4 regions of the Corynebacterium casei LMG S-19264 genome follow, and region 2 is predicted to be linked to each of the others. Evidence: riboswitches for the same ligand, from Rfam matches in the RefSeq annotation. Region 2 holds a riboswitch; each other region holds the start of a gene.

Region 1 (5,712 bases), 310 kb from region 2:
TGGATTCAAGATCCCAAGTCCGGTGCCGATGGGTGAACCAAGCGGCATGACCGCGGAAACTCCCACGTCTTCCAAACGAGAGGCCACTACCGGATCATCAGAGGTGTACGCGAGCACGGTGAAACCATCGTTGATGAGTAGTTCACAGGCCTCCAGAAGCTCAGTGGTATCGGGCAAAAGCGTGTGTTCATCAGCAATGACTTCAACTTTCACCCAGGAGGTGCCAAGGGCTTCGCGCGCTAGCTTCGCTGTTAGCACGGCATCGCGGGCAGTACGGCACCCAGCGGTATTTGGAAGCAGGTCAATGCCGAGCCGGCGCAGCATCTCAAATATGGACTCACCAGCGCCGGTGTTGGCACTGTGGCGGCGCATCGCCACGGTGGTCAGCTCGGTTTTACTGGCACGCAATGACTCTTCCAGGAGCGCCTGCGAACTCGCGCCACCGGTGCCCATAACCAGGTGCGAGGTGAAGGTTTTATCTGCGATGGTCAGCATATCTATCCTCCCTGCACTGCGGTGAGAACATCCAGGACGTTGCCGGATTCAATCTCGCGGCCCCATTGCGAGCGTGGCACCACGGCGCCATCGACAGCAACGGCAACGCCTTCATCACTGCCGATGCGCTCGTGCACGAACTGTTCAATGCTCTGCGGCTGGGTTTTAACGGCCTCGCCGTTGAAATGAAAAGTAATCAAGGTGTTCTCCTAAACGTTGAGGGTGGATGAGGCATGGCGGAAAGGATCGCAGGGTGCGATGGCTGGCGATGTCTGCTGGCCAGTAGCCAATTGCACTGCCGTGCGGGCGCCGAGTGCGGCGAGCAAAATGCCGTGGCGGAAGTATCCGGTGGAAACGATGAGGCTGCGGCGAACCTGGCCGAGATAAGGCAGGTCATCGGGGGTGCCGGGACGTGCGCCGCAGGTGGCTTCGAGGAACTCGGTTTCTTCTAGGCCTGGTACCACGCGGATGGCATCACGCAGTAAATCGTGGATGGCGGAGGTGCGCGGGTGGGGCTGGTCTTCCCTGCTGGTCGCGCCGATGGTGACTGTGCCGTCCGCGCGCGGGATGACGTAGATGGGTCGGTCTTCTACGAACCCGCGAATAACACGCGTGGTCAGAGGCTGGAGGGATTCTGGAACGCGAACACGCAGCACATCGCCATACACTGGGCGAAGCTGCAGGGGATGCTCGCCCTCAAACCATCCGGTGATTTTCGCTGCGCCCAATCCGGCGGCAAGGATGATGACGTCGGAGGAATCGACCTCGAACTGCGCACCGGAATTCAAGGTCACGACCTGGTGCGTGGCCGACTCAGCGATGGTGGTGACGGTGGTGACGGTGTCGCATACGTGCTGCGCTCCCCTGGCGAGCACGGCATCAAAAAGTGCGCGGGCAAAAAGGCGCGGGTCAAGCTGGTGGTCACCATCGATGGCCGCGGCTTTCGTGATGCGCGGTGACAGTGCTGGTTCCAACTGGCGGGCTTGCCTGGTGGTTAGTGCTTCAATGTCGAGTTCTTCGGCCTTGATGTAGTCGATGAGCTCGGTGAGGTGCTGCGCATCTGCCCTGTCGGCGCCAATCAGCAAAGTGCCTTCGGTGCGGTAGCCGGTGGGTAGGTCGGTGTACTGCGTGACGCGCCGAATGAGGTCTGGGTAAAGCTGTGCGGATTCTTTCATCAGTGGAACCAGTGCTTGCTGTTGGTATTGCACCTCTGCGGTGGGCGCTAGCATGCCGCCGGCATGGTGGGTGGCGCCGGAGATGGGATCAGGATCGATGAGAGTGACCTCGAATCCGGCGTCTTGGAATTCAAAGCAGGTGGACAGGCCGATAATGCCGCCGCCGATGACTAGGGCATGTGCTGTCATGACGTCGCCCCCGACATCTGCAGGCCGGCGGAGAAATCAGCGATGATCTGCTGGGCAAGCTCAGTGGCTGAGGGGGCCTCGATGAATGCGCGGACCATGGCAACACCTGCGATGCCGGTGGAGGCTAGGGCTGCGACGTCGGCTGGCTGGACATCTCCGATTGCGACAATCGGGAGTTTCGACAGCTCAACCAGCTGCGGATAGCCCTCCAGGCCAATCGGTGCGCGACCGGAGTCTTTGGTGGGCGTGGGCCGGAAAGGTCCAGCACCAACATAATCGATGATGTCCGCGTACTCATTTGCTTGTTGTATGAGCTCGGCGGTTCCGGTGGTCAGCCCGATAATTGCATCGGGGCCTAAAAGCTCACGGACATCTGTGACGAGGATGTCGCTTTGGCCGACGTGTACGCCGTGTACGGGCAGTCCGCGACGCATGAGGATGGCGGCGATATCCACGCGGTCATCGATAAGAATCTTTGTTGCGGGGTTCGCTTCAGCGACGGCGAGAGAAACCTTCTCTGCAAGCTTGAGCAGCTGACCGGCTCCAATGGGCTTAGAACGAACTTGGATAACGCCAGCGCCGCCCGCAGCGGCCTGTGCGGCAGTGGCCACAATGTCATCTTGTGAGCCGTTGCCGGTGACAACATAGCAGCGCAGATCAAGTTGGGCACGGGTTTTCACCAATGTCCTCGCTTCCTTCGACGGTATTAACCTGACAGGTTCAAACGGTCCGGCGCAGCTGCAGCGCTCATCTCAGCCCAATGCTTTGGGCACCCGTTGAGGTAGTGAAAACCAGTCAAGCGTGGGAAGGAAGTTTTGTCAACAACACCTTAAAGGTTGAGTCTTCTAAGCAGGTGAGTCTTGGTGATTCGAAATTGCGGCCGCAGAAATTATTTCATCCAGTGCTTCGGAGATCTGCTCTGGCTCTTCCAAAATCACCATGTGGCCGGAGCCGTCGATGACTTTGAGCTCGCAGTTATTCCACTTTTCGCAGATGGCCTCCGACTGGCTCTTCGGCGTGATGATGTCCATGGAACCGATAACCACCTGGCCCTGCAGTTTTTGCAGGCGTTCTTGGGCTTCAAATTCCGAATGGTCAGTCAATTCATCGAAGTAGCCGACAAAACTTGGCAGCGGAGTATCCAGCAACATCGCCGTGTGGAATTGCAGGCGTTCCATCTTGGGGAAACCTGCAACCACAGCGGCAATGGTTGGCGCTGCAATTTGGGCGACAGCAAAGCGCAGGCGGTTGAATTTCTGCGGCACGCGGTCAATCGCGGAATAAAAAGCCTCGGCAATTGAAGACTGCAGCACGCGCGTGACACCCTTATCGGCGAAACGACGCATGGACGTTGAAATTAACAGCGCACCAGAGATGCGCTCGAAGATATCTTGAGGTGCGCGGCGAATAAGATTCAGAGCAATCATGCCACCCAAAGAATGACCCACCACAACAATGCGACCGCCGTCTTTAGGAAGGCGCTCCAAAATCACGGCGAGGACATCATCCGCTGCATCATCAATGGTGCAGTCTGCCGCTGGAACGCGTGAGGACATTCCGTGCCCCCGGACATCAACAAGCAAACTGCGAACATCGCTCCTGCTACGCAAGTGCTCAACCTGGTCACACCACGCCTCTGACGACAGGCAATAGCCATGAATAAACACCACGGTGACATCAGCATTGGGATTGCCTACCTCAAACCAAGCAATGTCCACGCCCTCATTATCGACTTCCCCCTCAGCGTCGAGATTTTGCAGACCAGGCGATGTTTCATGGTCATGCAGACGCTGGTGCAAAAGGCGCTGCGCGGCACGGTTTTTCCGGCGCTGCCCACGGTATGCAGCCGCAATCCTGTTTCGTTTATACATATGGGCATCCATTGTAGAAGCTAGACTAAGTTGCATGTCCAATGACCTCAGTGCACAACTACGTGCTCACCTTCAGACCTCACAGAACACAGAAACCAAATCAACCGGTGCACCGGAATATTTGGCGCTCATCTCTGAGATTACCGGGCAGGACCTAGAGAATCTCGAACCTGCGCGTCGACTTGATGAGCTAGGGCTAACGTCCTTGAATCTGATTGAGTTTGCAGTGCGCGCAGAAGACCGCCTGGGAGTGAAGTTTGAAGAATCTAACGCACTAGCACTTGAAACCGTGGACGATGTGGCCAAATTTGTGGAGGCAAAACAATGATTTCCTATCTATCTGACATGGACGGCGTTCTCATCAAAGAAGGTGAGATGATTCCCGGGGCGGATAAATTCCTGCAGGTGTTGAAAGACAATGAGATTAGGTTCATGGTGTTGACGAACAACTCCATGGCCACCCCGCGGGACTTGTCCGCGCGGCTGCGTTCCCAAGGACTAGACATCCCGGCGGATAAAATATGGACCTCTGCCCTGGCAACCGCGAAGTTCCTATCCCAGCAGTCCACCACCCGCACCGCGTACGTCATTGGTGAATCAGGCCTGACCACTGCCCTGCATGAGGAAGACTGGATTCTCACCGACAACGATCCCGAGTTTGTAGTCCTGGGTGAGACCCGTACCTATTCATTTGAGGCGATCACCACCGCCATCAACCTCATCCGCGGCGGCGCGCGCTTTATTGCCACCAACCCGGATGTCACGGGGCCTGCCCCGCAGGGTATCTTGCCTGCCACCGGTTCCGTGGCCGCGCTGATTACCGCTTCGACCAACCGTGAGCCTTACTACGTGGGCAAACCCAACCCCGTCATGATGCGCTCAGCGCTCAACAACATCGGCGTGCACTCAGAGAATACCGTCATGATCGGCGACCGCATGGACACCGACGTCAAAGCCGGTTTGGAAGCCGGTATGCGCACCATCTTGGTCCGCACCGGTATCATGACCGACGCCGCTATTTCCCGCTACCCATTCCGACCCACCCGTGTACTGGACTCCGTAGCGGACATCCCAGAACGCCTCATGGACCCGTTTGCCTAGATTGCCTGCGGCAATTACGGTAAACGGCTAAACGGAATCCACGCGCGCGCTGAAACCGAACTCCTCCGCCAAGGTTGAAACCACGGTATCTAGCGCGCGCAATTCGTGCGCTGTACCCGTGATGACTTGGCGGCAGCCCACGCACTTTTCCGCGCGGGGTTCGGGGAGTTCAACGCCAGGGAATGCGGCTAATGATGCCAAATCATCCGCGAATCCCGTATCGCGGTACCAGCGCGTGCACCACTGCGCGGTCAACGGATCATCACCCGGCACCACATACTCTGATGAGCTCGAAATGCACTGCACCATGGCGCGTTCAATCGCCGGGCGCAGGCGTTTAGGCATGCCACTGACACGCAGCACCGCGGTGCTGACGTGCACCCGTTGGGTATCGGCAAGCGCGGCTTGCGAGTTCGCTACGTACGACTCTGCGATCTCCTGATCGCGCTTCCCCTCCGCGACCAAGACATCTGCCGCGAAGGCAAAAGCGTTATCAGCATGGATGTCATGCTGCGCATTGTTTCTCACATGGTTGGTAGCTTCTGCCACCTGTGTTGCTGTTGACACGTGCCGAATCTCCTTACGGCAATTGGGCGCCACCGCATGCGGTTTCCTACTGTGTCTGTGGATCGTTGAAACAGACACCTCGGAACACCGCGGCGTTAGTGCGACGCAAGACGAGCTTCGTCTTCCCCTACGAGCTCATATTCGTACACAACAGCGAGAAAATCTTTGCTCCCGACACATGCGAAGTTGAACCGCAATTAGCTCAGCATCCGTTAATATCAGTCACTTAGAATTACTTTCTGCTCTTCCGCATTGTCACCCCACTTGCACACCACCGGCAACCCTCAATAACCGGTTTAACCCCCACTTATTAA
Region 2 (5,712 bases):
AGGAGCTGGAGTTCCACAGCGTCTACAAAAACATCGAGTTAGTGGAATCAGCAGTGCCGTCCGAAAACGGCGAGTGGTCCTTTATCCCTCCGGAAAATATCGGACTTCTCGATGCCGACCGCATTATCGCATTCGTCGACAGTCCCGCGCCCTTGGAGGCAGCAGAAAGCAACCCTTTGTGGAATACCCTTCCTGCAGTAGAGAACGGCCAGCTTTGCATCAGCGAAAACTTCACGCTCTGGGTTCACACCGGCCCCTCAGCGGCATCGATCGTGACTTCCGATCTTGAAGAGTGCTTCAGCGCGTAGATCTGCGGAAAAGCTCGGCATGATTCAATTACCCATTCGCCTCGCCGGCATTCTTAACAAGCGGATCTGGCAAATACACCTGTCCGCCCGAGGCCAGGAACTCTTGGCTCTTTTGTTGCATGCCGGCGATAGCGGATTGAGCTTCAGCGCTTCCGTAGGTATCGCGGATGTCCTGCGAGATTCTCATCGAGCAGAACTTGGGACCACACATGGAACAGAAATGTGCGGTCTTGGCAGGCTCAGCCGGCAGGGTTTCATCGTGAAATTCCTGCGCGGTGACCGGGTCCAGTCCGAGCGAAAATTGGTCATTCCAGCGGAACTCAAATCTCGCCTTAGATAGAGCATCATCACGCGCAGTTGCACCGGGATGATTCTTAGCCACGTCTGCTGCGTGTGCAGCAATCTTGTACGTGATGACGCCGGTCTTAACATCATCCCGGTTTGGCAGGCCAAGATGCTCTTTTGGCGTGACGTAGCACAGCATCGCCGTGCCATATCGGGCAATCTCCGTAGCGCCAATTGCGGATGTGATGTGGTCATAGCCTGGCGCAATATCAGTAACCAATGGCCCCAGCGTGTAAAACGGTGCGCCCTTGCACAGCTCCTGCTGGCGTTCAACATTCTCACGAACTTTGTGGAATGGAATATGACCAGGGCCTTCAACCATGACCTGAACATCATATTTCCATGCCCGTTCAGTCAACTCAGCCAAGGTATCAAGCTCAGCGAATTGAGCTGCATCATTAGCATCCGCGATTGAACCGGGGCGGAGCCCGTCCCCAAGGGAAAAAGCGACATCGTAGGCGGCGAAAATCTCACACAGCTCATCAAAGTGGGTGTAGAGGAAATTCTCCTGATGATGAGCCAAACACCATCCGGCCATGATCGATCCACCGCGTGAGACAATCCCGGTAACTCGGTCCGCCGTCAACGGCACGTAACGCAGTAGCACGCCGGCATGAACCGTCATGTAATCAACACCTTGTTCGCACTGTTCAATGACGGTATCCCGGTAGATTTCCCACGTTAGAGCATTTGCATCGCCATTGACCTTCTCCAGCGCTTGATAGATGGGAACTGTACCGATGGGGATGGGCGAGTTACGCATAATCCACTCGCGAGTGGTGTGAATATCATTTCCGGTTGAAAGATCCATCAACGTATCGGCGCCCCACTTCGCTGCCCATTCGAGCTTCGATACTTCTTCGTCGATCGAGCTTGTCACCGCGGAGTTTCCAATGTTGGCGTTGACTTTCACAAGGAAGCTCTTACCGATGATCATCGGTTCCGACTCCGGATGATTGACGTTAGCGGGAATGATTGCCGTTCCCGCTGCAATTTCACTGCGCACCATTTCCACATCGCAGTTCTCTCGCAATGCAACGTATCGCATTTCTGGCGTGATGATTCCACGTCGCGCATAGTGCATCTGCGTCACCGTGCTCCCAGAACGTGCTCGAATTGGAACTGGCATGCGTCCCTTCCATTGCTGCGAGGACGCCCCACGCCGCACCGCACCAAGCCCATCATCTTCCAGGCGCACACCGCGGGATTGATAAGTTTCCGTATCTTCGCGTGCTGCAATCCACTCTGCCCGCCGTGGTTCTAGGCCCACTTCAGGCACACTGCCAGGGCCCATCGTTCTATACACCTGCAAAGGCTCATTCGGGGTTCCATCAGGTGAATCGCTCTGATGGATTTCAGTTACCGGAACTCGAATTCCATGTTCCAAGTCATTCAACCAGCCAATGTGGTGGGAAGAATGTTGTTCAGAGTTTCGTAGACTGTACGCGTCATTGGGCGTTTTAGACAGACTGGTGCCACTATTTTTTGGATCAGACAATGAAGTCTCCTAATTTCCTACGCCGGTATTAACCGGATCAGGTTCAACGGTCTCGGACATCACTAGCCCGATCTCAGCTCCTCGTAGAAGCACCCGCATGGACATTCCCATTTTACCACCCAACCACGTTCGCGGCAATAACTCCCCTACTGGTATTTCCTTCTCGGCCAAATACAATCTGGCCGCGATGACACCTAGAGCCATAAAATGCAGCCACTAACAGAAGCTTCGAACCAAATAGTTAAATTCAAATCGACCTTTATGAAACCTTTTTATTCTCAGCAATCGTGAATCTAAAGGTGTCCAACGGCTGACTATTCACACAGTAAGCACCGCCTACCGTTAAGGGAATTGGATTCAGAGCCAGACATCACGGTGAACCGCTCTTACTAATTTAAATAGACAGGTTGGTACAGTCGTCTAAAGAATAGAAGGACTTTAGGGTCTAGTTAACTGAGGGATGATTCACACTATGCCAAATACTTCGCCTTCCATAGCGATTATCGGTCTGGGTCCGCGTGGGGTTTCCACGCTGGAGCGTCTTGTTGCGCATCTCAATGCGGAGACCACTACCCCGCAGGATCTGACTTTGCATCTCATTGATGATGCGCAGCACGGCGGCGGCCGAGTTTGGGACATTACGCAAACCAAGGCGCTGTGCATGAACACTTTTGCGCACGGCATGACGCTGTTTTCTGAGCCCGGCGCGACAGTGGATGCGCCGGTGGTGGAAGGCCCCACCATTTACGAGTGGGTGCGTCTGCACTTGGGTTATGAGGATGAGGTTTCCGCAGAAAAGCGTGCCTACGTTGAAAAGCACCCGTTGGGTGATGAATTAGCAAAGCGGTTTAGCAAGGAAGAACTGGAGCAGGTTAAGCCTGCTTCTTATCCTTTGCGCGCACTGTATGGCTATTACCTGGTGTGGTTTTATGAGTCGGTGCTCGCGGATATTCCGGAGTGGGTCACGGTAAAGACCCATAAGGCGCGTGCCACCGGTATTGAGGACAAGGGTGGTTTTGACACCATTTCCTTAAGTAACGGAGAAAGCATCGACGCAGATGTCACCATCGCGGTCACCGGCTGGCAGAACCAGGGATATTCAGAGCAGGAAAAATGGATCAAGCAAACACTTGATGAGCACCCTGATCTGAAGTGGATTCGCGCCAATAACCCAATTGAGCAAGATGTTGCTTCCATCAAGGACAATGAGCAGGTGCTCTCCCGCGGTTTGGGCATGGGCTTTTTTGATATTTTGATTCTGACCACGCAAGAGCGTGGCGGAAAGTTCGTGGATGATCCAAGTGCCCGCGGTGGGGTTCGCTATATTCCAACAGGCAAGGAGCCAACGTATTACGCGAGCTCGCGCCGTGGATACCCGCTCATGCCGCAGTCGGATGATCGCGGCTTGCCGGCGCCAGCGGAGATTCCACGGTTGAAGAAGGTCGTGGCAGAGTTGTCATCGCGAAGCGGTCGCCGTTCCATCGACTATGACGTGGAAGTGTGGCCGGCCGTTGCACGCGATGCTTACCACGCATATTTGAAGACGTTGGCACGCGTGGAGCCGGAGGCGCTCAAGGCTGACCTAGACACCATCGTGCAGGCAATCGATGACGCAGAGGTCGATGCCAGCGTTGTCTTCAACGGCATCACCGCCCTCGATGATGTCATCACGCAGTACACCACCAAGCGTTTTTCATTGTTGCGCTGGATGCATTTGCTGCCAGCCAACTTCGATAACTCGGATGAGCTCACAGCGTATCTGATGCAGCGATTGGAAGAAGACCTCAAGGATGCAGAGCAAGGGCCGGATAGCCCGGTTCGTGCTGCTTTGTGGTCGCTGGGCTTTTCCCGCAAGCCATCCCAAGTGCTTGGCGCGGAAGGCAGCTACACCGTGGAGTCGCGTCACCACATGTTTGATAAAGCCATCGCGTTGGCGCAGCTGGCGTGCTCAGGCCCACCAATCTTCCGCACCCGTCAGCTGATGGCGCTGGTGGATGCGGGAATTGTGAAGTTCATTGGCGGCTATCCGCTGCTGGACATGGATCGCCGTACTGGTGAGTGGACCATGAGCTCGCCGTCGTCGGGCGGTGTGCGCTACCGCGGCACCACCTTGTTAGATGCTTGGGTGCACAAGCCAGATATTCGCAAGACGCCTGCCGATGCCTTCACAAAGAATCTCGTGGACCAACAACGTGTTGTTCCATTCACGGATATTTGGGAAGACGGCACGGAGATTCCAACGGCATCCGTTGCCCAGGATCCGCAGACCCGCCGGGTTCTGCGCGAAGACGGCGAGCAAGATTCGCGCCTGCACATGGTGGGAATCCCAGCGCACGCGCAGTATCCAGATACCACCATTTCCCCACCGCTACCTGGCACTGACTCGTGGTTTATCCAAGAAGCGGACAAAGCTGCGACGAGCGCTGCGGGCATAGCTCTTGGTGTGAATAGAATGAACCAAGCTGTCTAACATAAGTCGACAACTAGGACTAGCATGGGAATCGTTCCAACAACGAAGGAGAATTTAAATGTCTGATTTGACCCCAAATCACACCGCCGGTGAACCACTAGAGGCAATCGACAAGGACAAGCTTGCGTCCCTGCGTCAAAAGAACATTGACAATCCAGAGGGCGGCAAGAAGGTCATCAAGACTCACACCGAGGCTGATGGCCACTTCCGTAATTACACTCAAGTTCGTGATCTGAAGCCAGTCCTGGTTTCTGAGCCACCGGCGCTGCTTGGTGATGACTCCGCGCCAAACCCAACTGAGATTGCACAAGCGGGCCTCGCAGCCTGCATCTCCGTAGGCATCCAGGCTATTGCTACCCACCGTGGCGTTACCCTGACCAAGATTGATATCGACATTGAGTCCAATATCGATGTTTCCCCCGTGTGGGGCGTTGGCGACTTGAATGATGAGAAGCGTCCAGGTGTCTCCGATGTTCAGGTCAATGTGGACGTTGACGGTGACGCTGACCGTGAAACCCTAGAGAAGATTGTGGATGATGCAATCCAGTGGTCCCCTGTGGTCAACACCTACACTCGTCCAGCAAACCTGACCCACAAGCTGGTCTAATCCGCTACGCTGGGCAAACATGAAGAAGTTTCTAAGCGTCCCCGCTGCCATCACAGTGTTGGCGGCGGGGACGCTTGTTTCATGCAGTACTGAGTCCCAGGAAAGTTCGCAGTCCCCTACCGCTTCTGAGACTCCTGCTGATTCAGCAACGTATCAGGAGTACGTAGCACTCGGAGATTCTTATTCTGCCATGGGTTCGCGGACAGCAGAGACAACAGGCCCAGCAGAGTGCTTCCGTTCAGCGGATAACTATCCATCGTTGGTAGCGCAGCATGAGGGGGTAAAGAACTTCGTAGATGCTACCTGCTCCAGTGCGGTAACCGCGGATATTTTTAGCACTCGCGCCGGTTCCGAGGGCCCGATCGAAGCACAGCTGGAGTCATTAACTAAGGACACTGACCTTGTCACCATTTCCATCGGCGGCAATGACATTGGTTTCCCCGATATCGCACGGTGCTTCCAGGAGGCTCGAGCTGCCGGCGAA
Region 3 (5,712 bases), 670 kb from region 2:
CTGAGTTATGTCTCGGTCGCCCCCTTCGTGTCCCAAACCCATGATTGCTACTATCACAGCCTTACCACCTGCGTGGGAGAGCTGGACAATGAGCCAGTAGAGGTATCAGTCTTTGATGAGGAAACCGGCACAACGCTTGTCGATGGCCCCGCCACGACCTTCGACAATGGCTTTGCCGGGTTTTGGGTTCCGCGCGGAAGCGCCGGTACCATTACGGTGAATTACCAGGGCTTAGAGGGCACAACGGAATTTGCCACGGGAACAGAAGACGCAACGTGTATCACCGATTTGCGCCTTAGCTAGGGTGTTAAGCCCACACTTGTTTTATGGCTGCGGCAAAAGCGTCAATGTCTTTTTCAGTGGTGTCGAAGGAGCACATCCAGCGCACTTCATTGCGCGTGGCATCCCAGTCGTAGAAGTGGAAGTTTTGGCGCAGTTCATCGGCAATGCCGTCGGGCAGGGTGGCAAAGACCGCATTAGATTCGGTGGCTTGGGTAAAGCTCAGTCCTGGTAGGTTGGCTTCTTCGAGTTTGCTGCGCAGGCGCTTGGCCATCGAGTTGGAATGACGAGCGTTGTTAAGCCACACGTCGTCTTCATAAAGCGCGATGAGCTGCGCGGAGATAAACCGCATTTTGGAAGCTAATTGCATCGATAGTTTGCGCACAAACGGCAACGTCTCCGCGCCACCGACTAGCGCATCGGGGTTAAGAATTACCGCGGCCTCAGCGCCGAGTGCACCATTTTTGGTTCCACCCAGGCTTAAAACATCCACGCCAGCCTCGGTAGTAAAAGCAGACAGCGGCAGCCCGAGTGTTGCGGCCGCATTTGAAAGACGCGCGCCATCCATGTGCAGGGCCATGCCGCGAGCGTGAACATGATCCGCTAGCGCCCGAATTTCCTCCGGGGTGTAGCAGGTACCCATCTCTGTGGTCTGGGTAATGGAAACCACCAGCGGTTGCGCGCGGTGCTCATTGCCAAAGCCCCACGCCTCGCGGTTGACTAATTCCGGGGTGAGCTTGCCATCTGCAGTCGGCACCGGCAACAACTTGATGGAACCCATGCGTTCGGGTGCGCCGCCTTCATCGACATTGATGTGCGCAGTCGCAGCACAAATCACCGCGCCCCAACGCGGCAACAATGCCTGCAAGCCCACAACGTTTGCGCCAGTTCCGTTAAAAACCGGATACGCGGTGGCGGTGGAGCCAAAATGCTTCACGATGACATCGTCAAGCAATGCCGTGTACTCATCCGCCCCATATGCCGCCTGGTGCCCGCCGTTAGCTGCCGTCAACGCCGCGAGTACCTCCGGGGCAATGCCCGAATAATTATCGGAAGCGAAACTGTGCGCTTGTACGTTATGCAGGGATTTCACGCGGGACTCCTTCGAGATTCTTCGGCTCTGCAGAAAACCGTACACCGGTCACAGCGAGAACTTGTGGGCGTCCATGCGGTCATCTGGAAATTGGTCGAGTGTGAAGGGGGTGAGCATGAACCTACCAATCCACGGAAGAGGGAACTCCCATACGTAATCCCAGTCATCTTCTCCTCGTTCTGCTTCCTCCCGCGTTAAGTAGGCCTTCATTGGGATAAAGTCACTGAACTCTGCAGCCAGCGGATCGTTTTGGTCCATGCAGATCTGGCCTGGAATGAATACGGAAGTTGGTGGAGAGTCAGGGTTTACGGTGAATGCGAGGGGCACCTCGGCCGAGATGAGAGGTGTTCCTTTTGCGCGGGCCTTGTCTGCCAGGCTACGGACCTCATCTTCTGTCCATACTGATCCACAAACGACTGTCCACGTACGGGGTTCGTTTGGACTATCGATCCAGGTCACAGTTCTGCCTCGGTAGATAATAAACATACTGTCCATCGGCACTCCTTAAGTGGGCGGGCAACAAGGGCCTTTGACAATCAAGAGTAGTAACAAAATTCAGCCCATAGGGAGGCTCGCGTTCTTTGCGGAGGGCAATAACGCTAGACTTCCGAATATGTTCCGAATGGGATGTGGTTATGCCTATTACAGCTGATCGCCCCGACCAGACACGTCGCTCCTCGGATCTGAGCAAGCACTCGGCCGAGGTCTTCGCTGCGGCCGAAGACCATCCGGTCACGATCACGCGTCGCGACGGCGAGGCGCTGGTGTTGATGTCGCAGCGCGAGGCTGAGGGGCGCGCGTCTCCTCGAATTTGCTGCACAGTTAATTACCGTAGCCATCGACGAAGATGGAACGCTCACCGAACGCATGACGAAAATCTTTCCCTGGATGCTCGCCTTGTCCACGGCGGATCGTGAGTCCTGTGCTCAGGACCTTGTCGACGCTGCCCGCGCTTCGTTTGCTACCGAACAACCACACCTGGCAATCTCCGAGCTGACCTCTTGGAAAGAGACAGCCACCGCCGTTGCTGCTGGACTGGGAAGCGCTGACCTCGAGTGGCTCGATGCCGATGAGACGAAGTAGCACGCTGGATGCTCGAAAAGGACATAAATTCTTCCCTCGGCATGCTCTGACGCAAAAGTTATTGCCGGGACACGCGGCCTGGGCTAGTGTGGTGCGTTAAGACACGGGGTGCCGTAAAGACCGGCTGAGATAACACCCGTCGAACCTGATCTAGTTAGTACTGGCGAAGGGATTGTCCGGATGAAACTGGCTGTGCGCGGATACCATCGGTGTCCTATTGTGCGCTGCGGTGATGCTGTACATTCTTCTTCGTCAGAGGAAGAAAGCGAAAGGCCATGACCTTATCTTTTGCCGCAGCATTGCTCGGTGAACTACGCGCGCACAATCCCTTGGTGCAGTGCATAACCAATTCGGTGGTTACCAACTTCACCGCCAATGTGGTGCTTGCTATAGGCGCAGCGCCAGCGATGACGGACATCGTCGGGGAAGCAGGCCCTTTCGCCCGGGTCGCGGGCGGGGTACTGGTGAATTTGGGAACCCCCACGCCGGAGCAACGCTTAGCGATGGAAGAAGCCGTCGCTGCCGCCAACGAATCTGCAACACCGTGGGTGTTGGATCCAGTGGCGATTGGCGCGTTGCCCATTCGCACAGCCTTGGCGCAGAAACTCGCTCCGCAAACCCCGTTCGCGATTCGCGGTAATGCCTCTGAGATTCTTGCCTTGGCAGGGGAAGGAGCCGGCGGCAAGGGCGTGGACTCCACAGATTCCACAGAAGCCGCCGCGCCGGGCGCGATTGCTTTGGCGCAGCGTCTCAACACCGTGGTCGCGGTATCCGGGCCGGAGGATTTCATCACCGATGGCACGCGCGTTATCCGCGTGGCTAACGGCGATGAGCTTTTGACCCAGGTCACCGGCGGCGGTTGTGCGCTGGGCGCGTTGATTGCTGCGTTCGCCGCGGTGCGCGGGTCCTATTGCCCGGTTGAGGCAGTCGCCGCGGCGCATGCGGTCTATGGCGTCGCGGCCGAACAGGCTGCCGCGCAAGCAGCAGGTCCAGGGTCTTTCGCAGTTTCGCTTATCGATGCCCTCTCCACCCTCACCCCGTCCGCCATCTCCTCGGAGCAGCGCATCCGGGAGTACGCGGCATGAGCAGCAGCCAGGATTATGGCATCTATTTAGTCACCGACCCAGTGCTGTGCGGGGCGCGCGGCGTGGTGGAAACCGTGCGCCTGGCCGTGGACGGCGGCGTGCACACGGTGCAGCTGCGCGATAAACACGCCAGTTTTGACCAACAGCTATCCCAACTTGAGCAGCTTGCAGAAGTTATCGATGGCCGCGCGAAGCTAGTGATCAACGACCGCCTCGATGTCGCCGTCGAAGCTCAAAGGCGTGGCATTGCCATCGACGGCGTGCACTTGGGCCAAGCCGATGAAGCCGTACTGACCGCGCGCGAAGAACTCGGTACGGGTGCCATTATCGGCTTAACCGCGAATACCGAAGAACACCTCGCTGCCGTTGCCGCACTTCCCGCAGGCACCGTGGATTATGTCGGCGTCGGTGTTATCCGGCCGACTTCTACCAAGCCGGATCATCCACCAGCACTGGGCATCGCGGGCTTTGCGCACCTGACCGCAATATCCCCGGTGCCGACCGTGGCCATTGGCGGCGTCCTCGCCGAAGACATCGCTGACCTGCGCGCAGCAGGGGCCGCTGGTGTCTGCTTTGTCTCCGCGCTGTGTGCTGCCGAGGATCCCGAGCATGTTGCCCGCAGCATGGCCGATGCCTGGAACCAATCCACTTATATAAAGGAATAACAAAAACCGTGAAAACTACATCAATTTCTCTTCGCACCATCGCCGCAGCCGCCGTTGTTGCCCTTGCTACCTTGCTAACTAGCTGTGCGGGAGGTGATGCGGCGGAGGGGGTATCGGCAAGCAATGCGAAAACTACCGTGCGCTTTGCGCTGGACTGGACACCGAATACCAACCACACGGGGCTCTACGTGGCATTGAACAAGGGCTACTTCGAAGACGCCGGCATTGACGTGGAAATCTTGCCGTTTAATAACAGCAACCCCGAAGTGCTTGTCGATGCCGGCCAAGCCGAGTTTGGCATCAGCTTCCAAGACACGGCGTCGATGTCCATGGCGTCTGGCGCGGACCTGAAATCAGTACTCGCCGTGGAACAAACCTGGGCCACGGAAGTAGCGGTACTGGCAGACCGTGATGACATCCAAAGCCCTGCCGACTTGGATGGGCTGACCTTCGGTGGATTCGATAACCCGGCGGAGACCAAGACTATGCAGGGCGTGGTACAGTCCGCAGGCGGCGACGGCGAATTCGAAACCGTGACGCTGGGAACTTCTGCCTATGAGGCGTTGTACTCCGGTGATGTTGATTTCACCGTCCCTTATGTCGCCTGGGAAGGCATCGAAGCTGAACACCGCGGCGTGGACCTGAAGACTTTCGCGTACACCGATTATGGTTTCCCGGATGCGTACCAAGTCTTGGTGGTGGGCAATAACACCTGGTTGGAAGACAATCCGGATACTGCGCGTGACTTTGTGCAGGCCCTTGCTCGCGGCTATGAAGATTCCGTGGAAGATCCTGAATCCGCCGCAAAGATTTTGCAGGAAGAAAACGCCGGCCTGCTCACTGACCTAGACATGCTGGTGGAAAGCCAAGAGATGCTCGCGGATAAATACATGCTCGATGACAACGGTGACTTCGGCGTGCAAACCGAGGAGCACTGGAGCGAGCTCGGCCAGTTCCTCTTCGATTCCGATCTGCTGACTGATAACAACGGCAAACTGTTGGATAAGCAGCCGGAGTGGTCAGAGTTTTTCACCAATGAATATCTGCAGGACTGATGAAGCAGTATTTATCTTTTAAGAATATCTGGGTGCCCGCAGGCTTTCTGGCCGTGCTGCTTATCGCGTGGGAGTTAATCGTGCGTTTGACCGCGGTGCGCCCGCAGGTGCTGCCGGCGCCAACGCTTGTGGCAAGCTCCGGTTGGGAGCACCGCAGCGCACTTGGCGCGCATGCCCTGGCTACCTTAAATGTCACGCTACTGGGCTTTTCGGTGTCATTAGCGTGCGCGTGGCTGATTGCTATCGTCATTGATTTCTCGCCGCTGATGCGCCGCGGCCTAGTTCCGCTGCTGATTTCTTCCCAAACCATTCCGATTGTCGCTATCGCGCCGTTGATGATCATCTGGTTCGGCTTCGGGCTGCTGCCTAAGATTCTGGTGGTGGCTCTGGTGACCTTCTTCCCAGTCACCATCGGGCTAGTCGATGGTTTTGCGCGCGCGGACAGGGAAGCA
Region 4 (5,712 bases), 230 kb from region 2:
CGTGATGAAGCGACTGGTTGAAAATGACTACGCGCAGAACATCAAGTCCGCTAAGCGCATGGTTGAGCGTCAGCGTCCAGAGGTATGGGACGTTCTGGAAGAAGCAATTTCTGAGCACCCAGTTCTTTTGAACCGTGCACCAACCCTGCACCGTCTGGGCATCCAGGCGTTCGAGCCAAAGCTGGTTGAGGGTAAGGCTATTCAGCTGCACCCACTGGCTTGTGAAGCATTCAACGCCGACTTCGACGGTGACCAGATGGCAGTTCACCTGCCACTGTCCGCAGAAGCACAGGCTGAGGCTCGTGTTCTGATGCTGTCCTCCAACAACATTCTCTCCCCAGCGTCGGGTAAGCCACTGGCTATGCCACGCCTGGACATGGTGACCGGTCTGTACTTCCTCACCATGAACAAGCGCGAGGATGAAATTGGTGGCAACGGCCGCTACGCACCAGCGGATGAGAACGGTCCTGCACAGGGCGTGTACTCCTCCTACGCAGAAGCCATCATGGCTTATGACCGTGGTGTCCTTGGCCTGCAGGCTCCAATCAAGGTTCGCATTGATCACCTGCGTCCAACTGAGGCAATTGAGGCAGCTCAGTTCCCAGACGGCTGGACCAAGGGCGAGTCCTGGATGGCTGAGACCACCCTGGGTCGCATCATGTTCAATGAGCTCCTGCCATGGAACTACCCATACCTTGAGGGCGTCATGGTCCGTAAGGGCGGCTCCAAGGACATCGTCCTGCTCGGTGACGTCATCAACGACCTCGCTATCAAGTACCCAATGATCACCGTGGCGCAGGTGCTGGACAAGATGAAGGATGCCGGTTTCTACTGGGCAACCCGCTCTTGCGTCACCATCACCATGCACGACGTTCTGGTTCTTCCAAACAAGACCGAGATGCTCGAGTCTTATGAGAAGGAAGCAGAGCGCATTGAGCGCAAGTACTGGGATCAGGGTGCGCTGACTGAGCGTGAGCGCTACGACCGTCTGGTTGAGCTATGGAAGGATGCAACCGACTCCGTGGGTAACGCGGTTGAGGCTTTGTACCCTGACGACAACCCAATTCCGATGATCGTTAAGTCTGGTGCAGCAGGTAACATGCGTCAGATCTGGACCCTGGCCGGCATGAAGGGCATGGTTGTGAACTCTAAGGGTGACTACATCACCCGTCCGATTAAGACCTCCTTCCGTGAAGGTCTGTCGGTTCTGGAGTACTTCAACAACTCCCACGGTTCCCGTAAGGGTCTGGCGGATACCGCTCTGCGTACCGCTGACTCCGGCTACCTGACCCGTCGTCTGGTTGACGTTGCGCAGGATGTCATCGTTCGCGAAGACGACTGTGGCACCCGTCAGGGCGTTCGCGTCCCAATCGGCGAGGAAGTTGCTGAAGGCACCTACGCTGTTCACGAGCTGTGGGAGACCTCAGCTTCGGGCCGTGTTGTTGCAACCGATGTCAAGGATGCTGAAGGCAACGTTGTTGCTGAAGCAGGCGCAGACCTCACTGAGGAACTGACCGACAAGCTGGTTAACGCAGGCGTTACTGAGGTCAAGGTTCGCTCCGTGCTTACCTGCCAGACACCAGCCGGTGTTTGTGCAAAGTGCTACGGCAAGTCCATGGCTTCTGGCCAGCTGGTCGATATCGGCGAAGCCGTCGGTATTGTTGCAGCGCAGTCCATTGGTGAGCCTGGTACCCAGCTGACAATGCGTACCTTCCACCAGGGTGGTGTCGGTGGCGACATTACCGGTGGTCTGCCTCGTGTTCAGGAGCTGTTTGAGGCACGTAACCCTAAGAACCGTGCACCAATCGCTTCTGTCGATGGCACCATCTCGCTGTCTGATGAAGGTAACTTCTGGACCTTGACCATTACTCCGGACGATGGTTCGGACAACGTGGTCTACGAGAAGCTGTCGAAGCGTCAGGGCCTTGCTCAGGTTCGTCGCCCAATGGAGTCCAACCCGAACGCGATGATCGAGCGCTCCTTGCGTGACGGTGACCATGTCACCACCGGTCTTCGTCTGATGCGCGGTGCGGCTGACCCACACGACGTGCTCGAGGTTCTCGGTCGCCGTGGTGTGGAAAAGCACCTCATTGATGAAGTTCAGGCTGTTTACCGTGCTCAGGGTGTGGCCATCCACGATAAGCACATCGAGATCATCATCCGTCAGATGCTGCGTCGCGGTACCGTCATCGATTCGGGTAACACCGACTTGCTGCCAGGTACTCTGGTTGACCTTTCCGAGGCACGCCAGATCAACGCCACGATGCAGGCAGAGGGCAATGAGCCAGCACAGCTGCGTTCAGAGATCATGGGTATTACCAAGGCTTCCTTGGCTACCGAGTCTTGGCTGTCTGCGGCGTCCTTCCAGGAGACCACCCGCGTGCTTACCGATGCCGCTATTAACAAGCGCTCCGATAAGCTAATCGGCCTCAAGGAGAACGTCATCATCGGTAAGCTGATCCCAGCTGGTACCGGTATCTCTCGCTACCGCAACATCTCCGTTAAGCCAACCGAGGCTGCCCGCAACGCGGCATACTCGATTCCGACTTACGGCGATTCCATCTACGGCGACGACGGCTTCGGTGAGTTCACCGGCGCTTCCGTCCCACTGGATGAGGACTTCACCTTCTAAGGGAATTGTTCACGGAAGAAATTCCGTGGCCACTTTCCGGGAGACTTAGAAGTAGTCCCTGCGAGATAAGGGCAGCGCCCGCGCACTGATTTTTCAGTAGCGCGGGCGCTGCCGTTTTGTTTTGCCCACGTGGTGGTTCAAGGCGAGATATTTGCCATGCGTATGAGCACTCTGGTAGTTCTTGAGGAGCATCATATTCATTTACGGGTGCTCGCAAGCAAAGTGCGGGCTGAGACCCCTGGCGCAGGCGCTGGGAAACCGTCGAACTTGAACCGGATAATGCCGGCGAAAGGATAAAAGAAATGGTTACTTTAGCTAACCCTGCTCGCACTCTCAGTTGGCGAGTCGTAGACATTATCGTTGCTTCCATCCTCGCAGTAGCCTGCGGCCTAGTGTTCGTCTTTTGGAACTCAGTTGGCTACGCCTGGTTTATGGCCATGGACGCACTCACTCCCGGTCTTGGTGGATTGGCAACCGGCATTTGGCTCGCCGGCGGTGTCATCGGTGCGCTGGTCATCCGCAAACCGGGCGCAGCAATCTACGTGGAAACTCTCGCGGCAACTGTCTCGGCTGTCTTCGGCTCCCAGTGGGGACCAGAGACTTTGTACTCCGGCCTGGCACAGGGTTTGGGCGTGGAAATCGTCTTCGCTATCTTCCTCTACCGCCGTTTCAGCCTGACCGTCGCAGCGCTGGGCGGTATCGGCGCGGCCATCGGAGCGTTTGTCCTCGAGCTGTTTACCTCCGCGAACATCGCTAAGTCCTTGGAATTCAACCTCATTTACCTCACCTGCCTGGTAATCTCGGGCGCAATCCTCGCGGGAGCACTGAGCTTCTTCGCGGTGAAAGCTCTGGCTAAGACCGGTGCCTTGGACCGTTTTGCCGTAGGACGCGAGCAGCGCGAGCGTTAATGCCACAGATTGTTGCCCGCGGGCTGAGCTGGCAACATGCCGGCCGGCATCAGCCCGCAATTAATGAACTAGACCTGAGCATTGAACACGGCGAACGTCTTTTACTCGCCGGTGATTCAGGCTCCGGAAAGTCCACGCTCATGGCTGCTCTCGCGGGTGTGCTGGGAGGGGATGATGAAGGCACTTTGCAGGGTGAGCTCACTATCAATGCTGCTAATGTCGGCCTCGTCCTACAAGACCCTGACTCGCAGGTCATTGCCTCGCGCGTGGGAGATGACGTCGCCTTCGGGTGTGAAAACCTCGGCCTTGAACGCGATGACATCTGGCACCGCGTGCACCGCAGCTTAGAAATGGTGGGCCTTGACCTCGACATTGATCATCCCACTGCGCGGCTATCCGGCGGGCAGAAGCAACGCCTGGCGCTAGCGGGGGTTATTGCCATGGGTGCGGAAGTCATCTTGCTGGATGAACCCACCGCGAACTTGGATGCGCAAGGCGCTGCCGATGTCGTCGCGGCGGTAAACCACGTGGTGGAAGAAACCGGCGCCACGCTGATAGTCATTGAACACAACTACAAAGATTGGGCGCCGGTTTTGAATCGCGCCATCGTGTTGCATCACGGCGCGAAGGTTTATGACGGCGACGTGCAGCCAGCCATCGAGGCACGTAAGATTACAGATCTTCCGGTGGCACGCACACAGCTTGCCGATGCTTCTTCGGCGCTGTGCTCCAAAGACCTCATCACGCGCTTTGGTCCGGCACGTACTTTGGCGATTCCCGAAGGTGCATCGACAGTTATCACCGGTGCAAACGGCTCTGGAAAAACCACCTGGTTGATGACCATGGCAGGGCTTATTGACCCTATCTCCGGCGAGTTGGGATATTCCGACAGCGTGCGCAAGGGACTAGCTAAGTCCCCGCACAAGTGGACTTCAGCGCAGCTGGCACACCGCATTGGATACGTCTTCCAAAACCCAGAACACCAATTTGTCGCGCGAAGCGTCATCGACGAAATGCGGGTCGGTCCGCAGGTCATGGGGGAGAAGGTCGACCAAGACCGCATCGACAAGCTGCTGGAGCGACTCCGGCTAACCTCTTTGGTCAATGCCAACCCGTTTACTCTGTCCGGTGGCGAAAAACGCCGACTGTCCGTGGCAACGGCTCTGGTAACCGCACCTGAAGTGGTGCTATTGGATGAGCCGACTTTTGGCCAGGACCCGCAGACCTTCGCGGAGCTCGTGCGCATGATTCGTGAGTTGGCTGACTCCGGTGTCACCGTGGCATCCATTACCCACGATGAACTATTTATTTCGGCTCTGGCTGATGCCCACCTGGTGGTGAGCGCCCATGCCTAACCTGATTCGTGGGGTCAATCCGCTCACGCGCTTGGCGCTGATACTGCTTATCACCACCCCGCTGCTGTTGTCTGTGGATTGGGTGAGCGCTGCCGTCTCATTGCTGGTTACTTTTATCTTCGCGCCCCTGTGCGGCATCGGGCTTGTGCGATTGCTGAAGATGTCTTGGCCGCTGTTTATCATCTCACCTATTTCCGGCATTTCGATGTTGCTCTATGCGCAAGAAGGTGGAAGGGAATATTTCTCCTTCTTCCTGGCTACGGTGACTGACAATTCCATCGAGCTTGCCCTGGCCATGATGCTGCGCGTGCTGGCGGTGGCCTTGCCCGTCATTGTGCTCGCGCGCGATATCGACCCAACGGAACTCGGCGATGCCCTCGCACAAATCCTCCGGCTTCCCGCACGCTTTGTCATCGGCGCGGTAGCTGGCGTGCGCATGCTGACCCTGTTTAAAGACGACTGGCAAGCCATGACGCAGGCGCGACGCGCACGCGGACTAGCGGACCGCGGAAAAATAGCTCATACCTTGTCCATGTCCTTCGGCCTGCTGGTTCTTGCCCTGCGCCGCGGCGGCAAGCTTGCCACCGCGATGGAAGCGCGTGGCTTTGGCCGCCCCATTCCCGGCGGAAACAAACGTACCTGGGCACGAGAATCAAAGCTCACCCGCACCGACTGGATAGTCATGCTGTGCAGCCTGATACTAGCCAGCCTTCCCGTCATCATCTCCGTCGCCACTGATTCCTGGCGCTTCCTCGGGCTCTAACGCAAAATCGCTGAACGCGAATTTGCGGACTAGTCGACGTAATTTTGCGTTAGA

The links. Region 2 has a riboswitch for thiamine pyrophosphate ahead of thiC (phosphomethylpyrimidine synthase ThiC). Riboswitches for the same ligand answer to the same signal wherever they lie in the genome.
Region 1: it holds a riboswitch for thiamine pyrophosphate, as region 2 does, so the genes downstream of both, CCASEI_RS05025 (thiamine phosphate synthase) here and thiC (phosphomethylpyrimidine synthase ThiC) in region 2, are expected to answer to the same signal.
Region 3: it holds a riboswitch for thiamine pyrophosphate, as region 2 does, so the genes downstream of both, thiM (hydroxyethylthiazole kinase) here and thiC (phosphomethylpyrimidine synthase ThiC) in region 2, are expected to answer to the same signal.
Region 4: it holds a riboswitch for thiamine pyrophosphate, as region 2 does, so the genes downstream of both, CCASEI_RS02695 (ECF transporter S component) here and thiC (phosphomethylpyrimidine synthase ThiC) in region 2, are expected to answer to the same signal.

Annotation. Positions count from the first base shown of each region.
Region 1 covers NZ_CP004350.1:1,080,057-1,085,768, reverse strand. The annotation lists gene CCASEI_RS05040 (thiazole synthase) at 1-495, opposite strand, end outside; gene thiS (sulfur carrier protein ThiS) at 498-695, opposite strand; gene thiO (glycine oxidase ThiO) at 705-1,859, opposite strand; gene CCASEI_RS05025 (thiamine phosphate synthase) at 1,856-2,539, opposite strand; TPP riboswitch at 2,534-2,646, opposite strand; gene CCASEI_RS05020 (alpha/beta fold hydrolase) at 2,705-3,730, opposite strand; gene CCASEI_RS05015 (acyl carrier protein) at 3,765-4,058, shown strand; gene CCASEI_RS05010 (HAD-IIA family hydrolase) at 4,055-4,831, shown strand; gene CCASEI_RS05005 (hypothetical protein) at 4,859-5,398, opposite strand.
Region 2 covers NZ_CP004350.1:774,544-780,255, reverse strand. The annotation lists gene CCASEI_RS03790 (ABC transporter substrate-binding protein) at 1-289, shown strand, start outside; gene thiC (phosphomethylpyrimidine synthase ThiC) at 337-2,121, opposite strand; TPP riboswitch at 2,149-2,258, opposite strand; gene CCASEI_RS03775 (FAD/NAD(P)-binding protein) at 2,624-4,621, shown strand; gene CCASEI_RS03770 (OsmC family protein) at 4,680-5,228, shown strand; gene CCASEI_RS03765 (SGNH/GDSL hydrolase family protein) at 5,248-5,712, shown strand, end outside.
Region 3 covers NZ_CP004350.1:102,225-107,936, forward strand. The annotation lists gene CCASEI_RS00565 (CueP family metal-binding protein) at 1-303, shown strand, start outside; gene CCASEI_RS00570 (threonine aldolase family protein) at 308-1,372, opposite strand; gene CCASEI_RS00575 (hypothetical protein) at 1,421-1,867, opposite strand; partial or broken gene CCASEI_RS15645 (prevent-host-death protein) at 2,008-2,455, shown strand; TPP riboswitch at 2,550-2,645, shown strand; gene thiM (hydroxyethylthiazole kinase) at 2,731-3,540, shown strand; gene thiE (thiamine phosphate synthase) at 3,537-4,205, shown strand; gene CCASEI_RS00595 (ABC transporter substrate-binding protein) at 4,214-5,260, shown strand; gene CCASEI_RS00600 (ABC transporter permease) at 5,260-5,712, shown strand, end outside.
Region 4 covers NZ_CP004350.1:544,882-550,593, forward strand. The annotation lists gene CCASEI_RS02690 (DNA-directed RNA polymerase subunit beta') at 1-2,632, shown strand, start outside; TPP riboswitch at 2,826-2,944, shown strand; gene CCASEI_RS02695 (ECF transporter S component) at 2,935-3,540, shown strand; gene CCASEI_RS02700 (ABC transporter ATP-binding protein) at 3,540-4,895, shown strand; gene CCASEI_RS02705 (energy-coupling factor transporter transmembrane component T family protein) at 4,888-5,658, shown strand.